Linked DNA regions of Chroococcidiopsis sp. TS-821. The protein of the gene in region 2 interacts with the protein of the main gene of each other region in a pairwise test. Links are inferred from orthologs where the notes say so. Each region holds a gene or a part of one and is shown on either strand. Other genes may lie near its edges.

Region 1 (3,175 bases), 650 kb from region 2 along the record:
CAATCACAGTACCTGCGATACTAAAAACCGCGATCGCTAACAGCAAAACAATTGCCAAGCGCAAGTCTGTTAGTACAGGTAAAAACTCACGTCGAAAAAAGCGTCGCAGTGATGACCACAAATTTAAATTGGCAGAATTTGAAGACATTGACTTAAATTTAAATACTTCCTACCGGAATGCGCGACAACAGTGAAAAGACGCCAAAACCAACAAGTAATGCTCCACTGACTGGCGTAATCCAGCCTGACCAGCGGCGCAACTCTAACAGTTTTTTGATTGCGACTGTAAAAGTTCCTGCCAAAATTAACGGCACCACATAGCCGACGGTATACGCAAGAAGTAGAGTTGCACCAAGAATCAGATCTTGCGTTGTCGCAACCCAAGCAAGTAACGTTGCCAGGACAGGTGTACTACAAGGCGAAGCAACAACACCGAACGTCAAACCAATCAGATAGGAGCGTATTCCTTGGGGCAAATCTTGCGAAATCCATTCTAAACCACCAAATGATGGTAACTGTAGGGGTAGTGCTTCCAGTAGGTTTAACCCCATCAAAATCGCCACAATACTAACGACAAGGGGTAGCCCGATGCCTACTTGTCCGTAAATTTGTCCTAAGAATGCTGCGATGATTCCTAAAGTTGCTAAAGTAGTTGCCAAACCTAATGCAAACCAAGTAGACATCTGCATCGCGTGCCAGCGGCTTTCGGCTTCATAACCGCCAATATAGCCGACTGTAATCGGCAGCATCGAAAGCATACACGGTGTCAAGCTAGTCAACAAACCAGCCATAAAAATCACACCAATACTCAACCAGCCAAGATGCGTTAACTGGTCAGAGACGAGGGTATTCGCAAATTGTTCTAATTCGTACAACCGAGCTTGCCAAAGTTCGAGCATGGAGCAGATACATTAAAAGGCTGATTCTGCTTCAATCTTAACTTACGTGATGCCTGACTAAAGCTTTTAGCGCGCTTGGCGCTGGTTACGTTCAGGCAAAGCAACAATATTAGCATCTGCGTTTTCTCTAGCAACACGGATCAATAATCCAGCGATCGCCAAGCTGGAAATAACTGAATTACTACCATAGCTAATAAAGGGAAGTGGTAAACCGGTTGTAGGTAAAACTCCAGTAGCAACTCCAATATTCAGCATTGATTGTCCTACTAAAAAAATCATTGCACCAACTGCAACTAATCTGTGGACTGGATGCCAAGCTTTGAGCGCCACAATTAATGCAATTGTTGCGTACATAACTAGCAAAAGCAACAACAAGATACTACCAACAAACCCAAATTCTTCAGCAAAAACTGCGAAAATAAAATCAGTATCTTGAATTGGCAAATAATGTAATTTTTGTTGCGATAGTCCAAATCCTGCTCCCCACGTTCCGCCTGAACCTACTGCCAGTAAACTTTGAATCAACTGGTAACCAGTGTCTGCTGGATCGCTCCATGGGTTTTGAAAAGACGTAATTCGCTTAAGTTGATAGGGATTCTTACTAATACTGACAACTGCCGCTAATATCCCTAATAAAGCTGTTCCTACTAAAGGGAGATAGGGTAAACCGGCTGCGAGTGCTATTAGCCACAATGCCATGCCACAGAGCGCGGTTGTACTTAAGTTAGGTTGGAGAAGAATTCCGACTAAAATCAGTGCAAACACTGCTAACCAAAACAAGCGCGCTTGCCAGCTAATTTTATCCCATTGCCCGAAAAGACGAGCGCTTTGCAAAATCAAGAAAGGCTTGATTAACTCAGATGGTTGAATCAGAATTCCGCCAATTGACAACCAGCGCTTAACGTTTAAAATTTCTTCTCCGATAAACAGCGTTAAAAAAATTAATCCTAAAAGAAGCAATACACTCCAAGGCGTAATACTAAGTACAAAGCGTAGAGATGTATGAACAAGAACGTTAAATACAACTAAACCAATAGCCACTCCTATCAATTGGCGCTTGACAAAATAAAGCCCGTCGTTCTGATCTACAGCGGCAACGGGGTACGATGCAGAAAATAAAATGACTAGCCCGACGAACAACCACAGGAACGTTAACCAACGCAATAGGCGAGCTTCGTTAGCCCATCCAGCTACAGATTTGTCAAAGAAAGGAATGAATTGACGGATCTGCACGGCAGTGAATTTGAGGTTATGACATTAGGAGTATAGCGGCTATTGTGGTTATGCGATCGCCTTGGCTTTAAGAATTATGAATTATCTTCCAATAAAAAAGGAGAGACCCACAAGACCTCTCGCTTAAATCTAAAAATATAAAAGCAATTACAGCAAGCCTGTATTAACTCCTGGCTTTCCTGTTGCTAGTTCTACCTTAACAATCTTGCCACCCATTTTCATAATTCTTTGCTGTTCGCGAAACCAGTTATCGTAAGGAACGAGCTTGGTAAAATAGGTGTTTTGTAATTCCCGCTGTGTTCTAATCCGAGTTTGACTGGGAACACACGCAGTGACCTTAAACATCCGCATTGGTTGAGTTTCTCCTTGATTATTGAATTTGGAAAATTTTTGATTTCAAGCGATTCGAGGGCAACAAACTACCACTGCTACCCTATTTTCCCATGTATTTACGCAATTTTTTAATAATCGAACAATTTTCAGTTAATTGCTCAAAGGCTGGAAGTCAAGCGTCAATACCAAACCTTTAGCACTTATTGCTGCTTTTTAAAGCTTTGAATAAGCGATAAAACAGTCTTAGCACTCACGATCAACTTCCAGACCTCAATTTAAGGAGAAGTACCTTAAAGCTCTAGCTGCTACGCTTATGCGCGCGAGTCATTAGCTTAAGCCAGAACAGATGTAGTCGAAGTAAACACCCATTTCTTTACCGGCATCAGGACCAACTAAGCTAGCAGTGACTTCTTTCATTGCTTGAATAGCTTGTACTGTTGCTCCGATAGGAACGCCTAACGAGTTGTAGGTTTCTTTTAGACCATTGAGTACGCGCTCGTCAAGAATCGAAGGATCGCCAGCAAGCATTGCGTAGGTAGCGTAGCGCAGGTAGTAGTCGAGGTCGCGGATGCAAGCAGCATAGCGACGCGTTGTATACATATTGCCGCCTGGGCGAGTGATATCAGAGTAAAGTAATGATTTTGCTACTGCTTCTTTAACAATTGCTGCCGCATTAGCGCTAATAGTGGTAGCAGCACGTACGCGGAGTT
Region 2 (3,320 bases):
CGGCTTTACGCGCGAGTAAGTCTTGCTTTTCGGTGTCGTAGTAGCGGCGTATCGCTTGTAAGACTTGTAAAAATCCTGGACGTCCGTAGCGTGGTTCAACCGGGAAATAAGTCCCGCCGTAAAATGGGACGAGATCGTCAGGCGCAATAAAAACGTTCAAAGGCCAGCCGCCTTGACCTACCATCATCTGCAACGCTTGCATATAGATACTATCGAGGTCGGGGCGTTCTTCGCGGTCTACCTTGATCGGGAGAAAGTAAGCATTCATATATTCGGCGATCGCTGGGTCTGAAAATGCTTCTCCTTCCATGACCGTACACCAGTGGCAACTCGAATAGCCAATCGAGAGAAATATCGGTTTATTTTGTGCTTTTGCTGTTGCCAAGGCTTCATCACACCAAGTCCACCAATCAATTGGATTTTCTGCGTGTTTGCGCAAGTAAAGGCTTTGAGCTTGGGCAAGGCGGTTAGACATAGCGAGCTACCATATTTGCTACCTACTGCTTAGTCTAGCGGACAACATTAAAGGAGTTGGTTTTGAGTGATGCGTGATGAGTGGTGAGTTATATAAAAACCACTATTCTTCCTTTGCTCCTCTACTCCTCTGCTTGTCTGCTCTCTTGCGCAGGTATAGGTTGACTGGGGGGAATTCGTTCAATTGAAATGAGCGATTCCATGACGGATCGCACAATAGGTGCTGCGACGGTTGAGCCGTAGGCAATTCCTTTGGGTTCATCAACGATAGCTAAAACAACGTAACGAGGTGCTTCTATAGGCATCATGCCGACAAAACTTGTAATCACGGCACCGCGCCGATAGCCACGTCCGCCGATGTTTGCTTTTTGTGCTGTACCTGTTTTCCCACCAATGCGGTACCCTGGCACTTGTGAGGCTTTGCCGCTACCCTCAAGAACGACGGCTTCTAGCATTTTGACGACAGTCTGCGTTGTTTGTGGCGAAAAAATTGCTCTGGGCTGTGGCAACTTAGGCTGCCATTGCAATTGACCTTGATTATCTATTAACCCGCGTACAACATGAGGCGTGATGAGTTTGCCGCCATTCGCTAAAGCGGCATGAAGTTGCACTAGCTGAATAGGTGTTAGTGAAAATCCTTGACCAAACGAAGCGGTTGCAGGTTCAATCGGGGAAGTAACAAACTTGGCTTGATTTTTCAGTTGACCTCGAGCTTCGAAGGGGAGGTCGATACCGACAGCTTTTCCTAAGCCTAGCTTTTGCAGCCAGCTATAGAACACGTCGGGTTTGAGGCGTTGCATCACTTGTACCATGCCGACATTGCTGGAGTGTTGCAAAATTCCGGTAATTGATAGGGCAACATTACTCTCTTTCTCAGCGTTGCGAATCGACCAACCACCCACTTTAATGACTTCGGGGTCGGGGAAGACATCGTTGGGTTTAATAACTTGCTCTTCGAGTGCGATCGCGATATTTATCGGCTTAAAGGTCGAGCCTGGTTCGTAAAGATCTGCCAGTAACCAGTTTCTAAAAAACTGAGGCTCAAAGTTGAAATACTCATTGGGATTGTAAGAAGGCTCAGAAACCAAACTTAGAATAGAACCATCCTGTGCGTCCATCACAATTACGCCACCGCGCTTGGCGTTGAACTTTTGCATTTGTTCGCGCAAGGCGATGCGCGCAGCGCGTTGCAGTCGGGTATCGATCGTGAGTTGCAGTTTTGTTTCATCGCGGTGGACAAAGCCTTCAGGAACGTAAGCGCTCAATAATTCTCCATGACGAGCTTTGCGCAACCTGACTGGTTCTGCTGAGCGTTCGAGTAACTGTTGTTGACTATACTCTACCCCTGCTTGACCGCGATGGTCTCGATCGACGTAGCCAACAACGTCAGCAGCAACCGTTTCTTGAGGATACAACCGCGAGGACTCTTGAACCAAGTCTAAACCGTTTGCTTTGAGGTTTTTGAGCTTATCTGCAATTTCTTCTGATAAAGCTGACGCGACTCGAATACCTCGATTGCGATTATTGTTGTACCCATTTACGAATGAAGTAACAACGTCGATGGTCGGACGACTGATAATTTCAGCTACTTTCTGAGCAACCTCTTCAGCTTCTGCGACACTCTTAAATAACCTAGGATGTACGTACAGCGTGTACACCTGACGATCAATTGCTAACACATTATTGTTGCGGTCAACGACTTGACGGCGAGGCACAAAAGGACGTACATAGGTCGTCTGTTGCTGTTGCGCTCTTTTTAGTAAAGCTGAAGAATGCACAACTTGGAGATGATACAAGTTCCCCGCTAGCACTAAACCACCAGCCAGCAATACACCCCACACTAAAAGCAACCGAAAATACGGTACTGAAGAACGTTTTAACGGTTGACTCAGTCGTTTCTTAGTTTTTTGCCGAGTTGATTGGCGTGGTGCGTCCATAGTTGTGACTCTACGACGCTTGCGGTCAAAGCTAGAGCCAGGAGGAACTGAAGTAGGCATAGGGCAAGTTTTAAGTTGTTAACTATACTCAAGTCGAAAAGACGAGGGTAAGCAGAATCAATGATACAGAACTTACGCAGTTTGTAAAAAATTGATCGCACTAGCATAGCGCTAGTGCTGCGTTAAATGTTATCCGCATATGTCCGATCGCTAAGGAAGCGAGTTTTCACGTAAGTTCTAAATTGAGACAAACATTCTTGATGTACTGTGCACTCGTCGTTTACCTGTGCTTAATAACCTATAGGAGCTGAAGTATGAGGACTTTTACGAGTCGTCACTGAAGTTGCAGATACAATTGTTTCTGCGGAGCGTGCGGGGCGTTGGGGTGCTGATTTCAAGAAAATCGCCTGCGTGGGATCGGCAGGAAGTAAACCTGTTTCAGGTTGCTCAGCTTGCTGCGCCATTTTATTTTTCAACACTTCAATTGCTGTTGTGAACTGCCGTTCTTGACGTTGTAAATTTTCTCGCTTTTGGTATGATTGATACCATTTTCGCTGTGAATAAATTGTTCCGCTATAGAGTGCGAGTACTGTCGCGAGCAAGAAAAAAAGCACTACAGTAGAACTGCGTTGCAAAATGCTGAGGCGAATTAACCAGTGAGGTTTTCTGGCACTGGGTAAAATCGGCACGCTTTGATGGCGAATTGTCGTTTTTTGGGAGAAGTTTTCTGTAGGTCGCACTCGGCGATGAGAATCGCTTGTATGTGCAGCAGATGTCGATTTCAAAGCGTTTGTTCGCTGATTGTTGGTTACACTCGATTGATAAGCAGCACGCATAAATTTATTACTGAATTGAAAGCTAGTTGGGTATTGAGAGCGCTAGCTACTAAAAGCTGCGAGTCGCTCTCAT

The links.
Region 1: the proteins of B1A85_RS00145 (region 2) and B1A85_RS03310 interact in binary tests that used the Escherichia coli proteins (3 or more experiments, as listed by UniProt). The link is inferred for Chroococcidiopsis sp. TS-821 from one-to-one orthologs.

The regions. Positions count from the first base shown.
Region 1 is NZ_MVDI01000001.1:687,598-690,772, forward strand. What follows is about bases 50-2,898. They hold B1A85_RS03310 (FtsW/RodA/SpoVE family cell cycle protein), read right to left. Parts: upstream 2,133-2,898; coding sequence 966-2,132; downstream 50-965. Other genes in these bases: B1A85_RS03300 (cytochrome c biogenesis protein), read right to left, coding at 50-148; B1A85_RS03305 (cytochrome c biogenesis protein CcdA), read right to left, coding at 159-899; B1A85_RS03315 (phycobilisome linker polypeptide), read right to left, coding at 2,280-2,483; apcB (allophycocyanin subunit beta), read right to left, coding at 2,793-2,898. In the rest of the region: more of B1A85_RS03300, read right to left, coding at 1-49; more of apcB, read right to left, coding at 2,899-3,175.
Region 2 is NZ_MVDI01000001.1:38,595-41,914, reverse strand. What follows is about bases 35-3,028. They hold B1A85_RS00145 (penicillin-binding protein 2), read right to left. Parts: upstream 2,472-3,028; coding sequence 597-2,471; downstream 35-596. Other genes in these bases: B1A85_RS00140 (hypothetical protein), read right to left, coding at 2,702-3,028; B1A85_RS00150 (thioredoxin domain-containing protein), read right to left, coding at 35-475. Also shown: more of B1A85_RS00150, read right to left, coding at 1-34; more of B1A85_RS00140, read right to left, coding at 3,029-3,247. UniProt on the Escherichia coli protein: Essential cell division protein that catalyzes cross-linking of the peptidoglycan cell wall at the division septum. Required for localization of FtsN.